2 regions of the Calorimonas adulescens genome follow, and region 1 is predicted to be linked to the other one. Evidence: riboswitches for the same ligand, from Rfam matches in the RefSeq annotation. Region 1 holds a riboswitch; the other holds the start of a gene.
What was found. Region 1 has a riboswitch for FMN ahead of ribD (bifunctional diaminohydroxyphosphoribosylaminopyrimidine deaminase/5-amino-6-(5-phosphoribosylamino)uracil reductase RibD). Riboswitches for the same ligand answer to the same signal wherever they lie in the genome.

Region 1 (4,399 bases):
ACCATAGGTGAAAGCATAAGCTCCCTTGCCCTGTATGAAGGGATGGACACACATATCAGTCCGCGTCCATATCCTGCCATGAAGTTTATGACCTCGGGTGTCACCATCTCTGCCGCAGCTACGATATCACCCTCATTTTCTCTGTCCTCATTGTCCACGACTATAACCATTTTGCCGTTTCTGATGTCTTCTATGACTTCTTCTATAGAATTTAACATTTATATCCCTCCTCAAATATAGCCGTTTTCTTTAAGCTTTTCAGCAAGGCCATTCCCTTTTTCTCCAGCCAAAAACTTCCTTATATATTTCCCAATCACGTCACACTCTATGTTCACCATGTCTCCAACCCTTTTTTTACCTATGGTGGTAGACGACAGGGTATGAGGGATGACAGATACCTCAAAGGTGTCCTCAAAGACCATAGAGACAGTGAGGCTTACCCCATCTAAAGCTACAGAACCCTTCTCCACTATATACATTAGAATTGAATTATCAGCCCTTATACATATCCTCCTTGAATTCCCTTCATTCCTGATAGAGGCTATAGTCCCTGTACCATCTACATGTCCTGCCACAATATGTCCGCCAAACCTTCCATCTGCAGGCAGAGCTCTCTCAAGGTTTACGTGGTCACCTATGCGGATGTTCTTGAGTGAGGACCTCAGGATACTCTCAGGCATAACATCGGCGGTAAAATGGTTCCCCATTACTCCTGTAGCAGTGAGGCATATGCCGTTTACGGCTATACTATCGCCTACGGCCATCCCCTGAAGGATTTTCTCGCACTCTACTGCCAGAGATATACCTCCGCCTGTGCGATTTAGGTGCCTTACCCTACCCATCTCTTCAACAATTCCAGTAAACACAGCCAATCACCTTCTTTCAGGATACCCTTCAATTAAGATGTCATCACTTAAGCTTTTAAGGCTTAGCCTTTTAAGTCTTAATGCCCCTGATACCGTCTTAAATCCTTCTCCTTCAACCGGTGTTAGGGCAGATGCTCCTCCAATAATCACGGGGGCTACAAAGAACAAGAACTTATCCACTATACCCTTCTTTACGGCGCTCCAATTGAGGCTTCCCCCTCCTTCAAGGAGGATACTGTCTATGCCCATATCACCCAGTTTATACATAAGCTCATTCAGGTCTACCATGCCATTTTCGTCCTCTCCTGTATAGATGACCTCTGCCCCTTTATCCTTAAGGGTACTCACCCTTTCAATAGGGGCCCTCTCTGTAACAACCACTATGGGCCTGTTGCCTGACAGCACATTGGCTGATATGGGGATGGAAGCCAGAGAATCTACTATTACAGGCCTGGCATCTCTCCCGTTCTTGATCCTGGTGGTCAGATGTGGATTATCAGCAATCACAGTGTTTAGCCCCACCATTACAGCTGAAACCCTGTTTCTTATAGAATGGACATAAGCCCTGGATGTCTCCGAGCTTATCCATTTAGAGTCTCCTTCAGATGTGCAAATCTTGCCGTCTAAACTCATGGCTGCCTTTAATATAACAAAAGGCAGGTGTGTCGTTATAAACTTTATATATATCTCGTTCAGCGCCTTTGCCTCCCCTTCCAGCACACCACAGCTAACCTCTATACCTGCCTCTTTGAGCCTTGCTATACCCTCGCCATCTACCAGCGGGTTTGGATCCCTCATGGCAACCACCACCCTTTTGATAGAGGCGTCTATTAAAACCTCGGTGCAGGGCGGCGTCTTGCCATAGTGGCAGCATGGCTCGAGATTTACATACAGCGTGGCGCCCTCTGCCCTCCTTCCTGCGGCCTTTATAGCGTTCACCTCGGCATGAGCATCTCCATAAATCTTATGGTATCCCTCCCCAACAATTTCGCCATCCTTTACTATAACAGCGCCTACAAGGGGATTGGGATTGGCCCTGCCGGCACCTTCTAAGGCAAGCTCCAACGCCCTCTTCATGAATACTTCATCCATGGCCTGGCCTCCTTTACGTATAAAATAAAAAGCTCTGGAAAAATACTCCAGAGCATACCTGCATACACAGATAGACACACTGCATCTACCCTTCTTCCATCCAGACTATACTGTCGGCCCCGTAGTTACAACGGATCTGCCTTACGGCTCGCGGGCTTTACCGCCGGTCGGGAATTTCACCCTGCCCTGAAGGTATTTTCTTCAGTTTTCATTATATTAATTGTACCACTCATTTTATTTATCGTCAATATATTATCATGTTTTCACACAATACCTATCCCCTCATCAAGGACTCTCTTTGCGTGCTGTCTGGCGTCCTCAAGAGAATGGTCTTTGTAGTTGCCGCACTGCCTCTCATTGGCAGCGGGGACCTCCTCTGTCTCCAGCACCTTCTTAAGTGAGTTTTCAAAAGCTCTTTTTATATCCTCCAGTGATGAGACGCCGAATTTTATGAGGTAAAAGCCTGTCCTGCATCCCATGGGTGATACATCTATGACCCCATCCAGTTCATCCCTGAAGTATCCTGCCAAGAGGTGTTCTAATGTATGCATCCCACCTGTGGACATAGCTCCTGTGTTGGGCGTAATAAACCTTATGTCGTATTTTGCAACCTTGTCACCCTTTTCTCCTTCTTCCACGGCAGCAAGGCGGACATATGGCGCCTTTACCTTTGTATGGTCCAGTTCAAAACTCTCCACTCTTGCCATGTTATCCCTCCAATCCATATATGCCCTCGGAGAAGTATCTGTCGCTCCTGTCGGGCAGTATCACGACTATATTCCCCCTGCCTTCTATTTTAGCATACTTTAATGCCGCACACACATTGGCACCCGACGAGGAACCAACAGTGAGTCCCTCTTTTCGTGCCAGCTCACTCACCATGGCAAAGGCCTCTTCATCGCAGATTTTTTCCACATGGTCTATAAGGCTTATATCCATGGTTTCAGGTATAAAGTCATTGCCTATCCCTTCTATCTTATAGCAGCCTTTAATATCACCGCCGCCTATTATGGAGCCCACAGGGTCGGCCAAAACCCCTTTGATCTCCGGTCTTCTCTCCTTTAGATATCTCATTACCCCTGTGAATGTGCCTCCCGTACCAGCGCCCATTACCACGGCATCTATATCCCCATCAAGGTCATCCCATATCTCCGGGCCTGTGGTCTCGTAGTGGGCCTTCGGATTGGCAGGGTTTGCAAACTGGTTGGGTATAAATGAAGCCGGTATTTGCGCTGCCAGTTCCTCTGCCTTTTTTAGTGCCCCCATCATCCCGTCCTCCCTTGGTGTATTTATTATCTCTGCCCCCAGTGCCCTCATTAGCTGCTGTTTCTCTACAGAAAACTTGGTCGGCACCACCAGTATCAGTCTGTAATCTTTATTGAGGCAGGCCATAGCTAAACCTATCCCGGTATTGCCGGCCGTAGGTTCTATGATAGTGGAGCCAGGCCTTATGAGGCCCTCTTCCTCTGCCTCTTTTATTATATAGAGACAGGTCCTGTCCTTTACGCTTCCACCGGGGTTGAGGTACTCCAGCTTGGCAAATATGTTTACTCCATGTGGGATATCAAGGTGATTCAGTTTTAGAAGCGGTGTCTTGCCTATTATCTCCCTTATATCGTTATAGTAACCCATCCCCTAACCCCCCATTGCCGTCCTGAGGTCTTCTATTATATCGTCCGCATCCTCAATGCCTACCGACAGCCTGACAAGGCAGTCGTCTATGCCCAGTCTGCCTCTAATGTCCTCTGGGAATGATGCATGGGTCATGGTGGCAGGCTGGCATATCAGGCTCTCTACCCCTCCCAGGCTCTCTCCCAGGGTGATGAGTCTGACCCCGTTTAATATCTTTAAGGCCAGTTGTGGAGTTGATGTCCTGAATGAGAGTATACCGCCAAAGCCGTCGGCCTGGCCTTTCATTATCTTGTGTCCGGGGTGGTCGGGAAGACCCGGGTAATAGACCTTTTCTATCCCTTCCTGAGTTCTAAGCCATTTTGCTACCTTCATGGCGTTTTCCTCATGTCTGTCCATCCTGACACCTAAGGTCTTTACGCCCCTTATGATGTAGTAGCTGTCCTGAGGACCCAGTACAGCACCGACGGAGTTCTGGATAAAATGCAGCCTTTCCTTTAGTTCTTCGGTGGCTGTTACGGCCAGGCCTGCCACCACATCAGAGTGTCCTCCCAGGTACTTTGTGGCGGAGTGTACCACTATATCAGCCCCTAGCTCTATAGGCCTTTGCAGGTAAGGCGTCATAAAGGTGTTGTCCACAATGGTTAAACCTCCCGCCCTTTTTGCGACCTCCGCCACTCTCCTTATGTCCGTAACGTCCATAAGGGGGTTCGTGGGCGTCTCAATGAAGATAGCCCTGGCTTTACCCTCAAAGGCTTTCTCTACCTCTTCTATTTTTGTGGTATCAATGTATACTGCTCTCAGCCCAAACC
Region 2 (4,399 bases), on a different contig from region 1:
GTAATTTGCAGGGCAAATAAAGTTGAATATATCCAAGACTGATAATGAGTGATAAATAATTTTTAAATATGTCTTTGGAGGTTATAAATCACTAATGACTGAGCGAAGAATTTAATAAAAATTTTGATTGACATATGCGTAACATTAGTGTACTATATAACTAATACAGTAGTATTGGAGGTGAAACATGAACAGTCTGGATGAGCATTATCCTATATATCTGCAGATAATGAACGATATTAAGAAAAAAATAGCTAAAGGAGAGATTAGTCCGGGGGAAAGACTGGCATCTGTCAGGGATATGGCCATCGTATATACAGTAAACCCCAATACAATGCAGAGGGTATATCAGGAACTGGAAAGAGAGGGAGTGATAAATACGAAGAGGGGGATGGGAAGTTTTGTTACAGAGGATGAAGGTCGTGTAAGAAATATAAGAGACAGTATGGCCCGGGAGCTCATTGAAAACTTTATAAAAGAGATGAACGGCCTGGGGTTTGCCTATAAGGAAATAGCTTCAATGATTGAAATATATTGCAGAGAGGAGATGGGGACCAATGAGTGATTTCTTAAAGGCGGTCAATCTCAAGAAGAGATACAGCAGCAAATGGGCATTGAGGGGCGTGGATTTAAATATTGAAAAAGGAAGGATAGTTGGACTTTTAGGACATAATGGAAGTGGCAAGTCTACCCTCTTAAAGATAATTGCTGGTCTTTTAAAACCTACGGAGGGTGAAGTGTTGATCGATGGGAAGAGGCCAGGCCTTGCCACAAAAGGCATAGTCTCTTTTATGCCGGAGGGCAGCCATCTATATAAATGGATGAGAATAAAAGATGCTATCTCCTTTTACAGAGAAATGTTTGATGACTTCAATGGAGATAAAGCAGAAGATTACTTGAAACTGATGGCCTTAAACCCTGAGGATAAGATTACCTCACTATCAAGAGGCATGATGGAAAGGCTAAAACTGCTCCTTGTTCTATCCAGGAACGCTGAGATATACCTTTTGGATGAACCCTTAAGCGGTATAGACCCCCTTTCGCGGGACAAGATAATCACCGGGATACTGGAAGGTTACAGAGAAGGCGAAAGTTCAATCATTATATCCACGCATATGGTGTCCGAGATTGAAAAGATATTTGACGAGGTAATATTCTTGGACCATGGAGAGGTGATGATGTCTGGCAATGCAGATGAAATGAGAGACCAGAGGGGAAAATCCATCGAGGATATCTTTAAGGAGGTGCTTCAATGAAGAGGTTATATTCTCTGCTAAAAAATGAATATCATACGGAGATTTATCGCTTTTGCATATCCATAGCTGTACTTGCAGCGTTCTATATCTTTCTCTTGACAAGGGTAGCGGCCTGGCCTGAAGGCGCCCCCACAGCCGTATCGCTTATCCCGGTATTTGGATTTGCCCTGGCGGCAGTGGTAGGCAGCTTTACTGCAATGGGCGATGAGTATAAGCATGGGACGATATACACCCTTATGTCGCTACCTGTTAGCGGCTATATGGTGATAGGCGCTAAATTTCTTTTGGTGTTTGTTAAGTTTGTCATCTATAACCTGTTGATGCTGTCAGGCTTTCTGACTGTATTAAACAGGGATCTCATCGTGAGGGTAGCTCAGGTGCAGGCTGTATACGCAGGACAACTGTGGAATGCAATCCTTAAGGACTCGATAAGCTTTTACCTTCTTGGCACAGGATTTCTCGCGTTTGGAATAATTACCGGTATATTTTCCTACACTGTATACAGGTCTATAGATATACCCTTTATCAGGTTTCTTGCAGCATTTATAGCATATATACTGCCAGGCTATATAGCACAAAAATTGTCTGAATGGACGGTGGATATCCTCCCGCCAATCTGGATGAAGATCTATGGGTTTTCTACTTTGAATTCGGTTTTTAACCCGGGTAGCGTTTCAATATCATTGACTCCAGGTATATTCTATATATTAATAGCAGTCCTTATGTTTATTTCGGCAGGGTGGCTATATGAAAATAGAATGGAGGTATTATAGTGAGATACAGAAATCTGGTAATTTTAGTTGCACTCTTCAGCGAACATCTTTGACTCAAAAAGCTGTTGATTTTTTAACATATATGTGCTAATATATAGTCAGAACTTAATAAGAAGGCAGTAACTTCAGGGCAGGGTGCAATTCCCGACCGGCGGTAAAGCCCGCGAGCCGAAAGGCAGATCCGGTGAAACTCCGGAGCCGACAGTATAGTCTGGATGGGAGAAGTGTTTTTTTGTTGGGTTTAAAATCCTGAAGGTTATTGCCTTCGGGATTTTTTGATAGGAGGGGTCTAAATGGAAATGGTTCATAAAAGGACAACAGTACTTGTAAAGACTGGTATGTTAGCTGCTATAGCTACTGTACTTATGTTTATTGAATTTCCACTGCCTTTGTTTCCAGCATTTTTAAAGATGGATTTGAGCGAGGTGCCTGCACTATTGGGGAGCTTTGCTTTGGGGCCTGTGGTAGGCGTACTTATAGAACTCATAAAGAATGTGCTTCATATAGCTATTAAGGGCACGACTACTGCAGGTGTGGGAGAACTGGCAAACTTCTTAGTTGGGAGTGCATTGGTAGCTACAGCCGGTGTTATGTATCGAAAGCATAAGACAAAGCATGTGGCCATAATATCGATGATGTTGGGTACGCTGTTTATGACTGTATTGGGATGCCTTTTTAACTACTTTGTGCTCTTACCCCTATATCAGACAATGATGGGGATACCGATGGATGCTATAGTCAAGATGGGCAGTGAGGTGAACTCTTTAATTGTGAATGTAAAGACCTTAGTGGTGTTTGGGATAGCTCCATTTAATATCTTAAAAGGACTGGCAGTATCACTGATTACTTTGCTGGTATACAAGAGGTTATCGCCTATACTTCACAACTAAAAATTGGCCCTCATACTTTCTTTACCCGACTCATATACATAGTATTTGGAGGAGGAGGGGTATGAGGGTCTTTATTTTTTTGCTTATAATAGCCCTTGTATTTACATATGGGTGCGGCAGCCGTGTGACAGAGGAGAAGGTGGAGGTACAGGAGCCGCACCATGTAGATCCTGATAGTACAGAGGCGGGTGGTAATGGGGCTCAAAAGGATGGTGGGGTACTAATGATAAGTGTCTATATGACCAAAAGCAATAAGATTGTTTCTATACCATTTGAGGAATATGTTAAAGGTGTGGTGGCGGCCGAGATGCCGGCGGCCTTTGAGATGGAAGCATTAAAGGCTCAGGCCGTAGCTGCCAGGACATATGCCCTGGCAAGGCTTAGAGAGTTTGGTGGGCCCGGATGTGAGCTGCATGAGGGGGCTGATATATGCACTGACTTCACCCACTGCCAGGCCTATGCAGAAAAGAGTGATATGGTATCTACATGGGGTAAGGATACAGACTATTACTGGGATAAGATATCCAGGGCCGTTGAGGATACAAAAGGCGAGGTGGCCATGTATGAGGATCTTTTGATAGATCCCGTATTTCATGCGATATCAGGAGGCAAGACGGAGAATTCTGAGGATGTCTGGAGAAACAGTATACCATACTTGAGGAGTGTAGACAGCCCCTACGAAGAGGGGGCCCCAAAATTTAAGACAACTGTGGAGTATTCCAGGAGGGATTTTGTAAACATACTTAAAAGAAACGTGCAGGGGCTTAAGATAAACCAGAATAAGCTTTCTTCGGAAGTTAAAATAATTGACTACACGGCAGGAGGCAGAGTAAAAGACATAAAGGTGGGCAATAAGATAATATCTGGACGGGACTTCCAGACATATATGGGTCTGAATTCTAATAATTTTGTCTTTAAGTTTGATGGTGATACCGTCAAGATTGTTGTTACAGGTTACGGACATGGTGTGGGCATGAGCCAGTACGGGGCAAACGGCCTGGCCAAACACGGCTATACATACATTGACATATTAAAACACTATTATCAAGGGATAGAAGTAACCAACATGTGGTGGGTATTAGAAAATTAGATGTATAAACCTCCAACAAATGGTTATACTACCTGTTGGAGGTGGAAAAATGAAACGAATTTCGGAGTGGTGGAAAAAGATATATGGAGTGATAAACACCCAGAGTTTTTTTGTGCTATTATTTGTATGTATTGTGGCGGTAGCGGTGACTGCCGTCTATGTCACTACATATAACAGGAATAAACTGTCGCAAGAACCGCTAAGCGATGTGCAGAATCTGGACAATACCTTAAAAAGCAACGATTCAAAGATAATAGTTACGGACTCACAAAAAATGGAGGAGACGAAAGAGTTTAATGAAAAGGTAAAGGAAAATATGACAGAGGGTAACACAGCTACTAGTCAGGGGACACATGAAGAGACAGTGAAGGATAAAGCCTCAACCCCCAA

Region 2: linked by a shared signal. The riboswitch ahead of FWJ32_RS04645 (ECF transporter S component) and the one ahead of ribD (bifunctional diaminohydroxyphosphoribosylaminopyrimidine deaminase/5-amino-6-(5-phosphoribosylamino)uracil reductase RibD) in region 1 are both predicted to bind FMN.

Annotation. Positions count from the first base shown of each region.
Region 1 covers NZ_VTPS01000006.1:94,315-98,713, reverse strand. The annotation lists gene FWJ32_RS05425 (bifunctional 3,4-dihydroxy-2-butanone-4-phosphate synthase/GTP cyclohydrolase II) at 1-218, opposite strand, end outside; gene ribE (riboflavin synthase) at 231-866, opposite strand; gene ribD (bifunctional diaminohydroxyphosphoribosylaminopyrimidine deaminase/5-amino-6-(5-phosphoribosylamino)uracil reductase RibD) at 873-1,958, opposite strand; FMN riboswitch at 2,043-2,156, opposite strand; gene FWJ32_RS05410 (S-ribosylhomocysteine lyase) at 2,222-2,665, opposite strand; gene cysK (cysteine synthase A) at 2,667-3,590, opposite strand; gene FWJ32_RS05400 (trans-sulfuration enzyme family protein) at 3,594-4,399, opposite strand, start outside.
Region 2 covers NZ_VTPS01000005.1:70,377-74,775, reverse strand. The annotation lists gene FWJ32_RS04660 (GntR family transcriptional regulator) at 188-565, shown strand; gene FWJ32_RS04655 (ABC transporter ATP-binding protein) at 558-1,256, shown strand; gene FWJ32_RS04650 (hypothetical protein) at 1,253-2,029, shown strand; FMN riboswitch at 2,147-2,260, shown strand; gene FWJ32_RS04645 (ECF transporter S component) at 2,323-2,919, shown strand; gene spoIID (stage II sporulation protein D) at 2,981-4,009, shown strand; gene FWJ32_RS04635 (M23 family metallopeptidase) at 4,059-4,399, shown strand, end outside.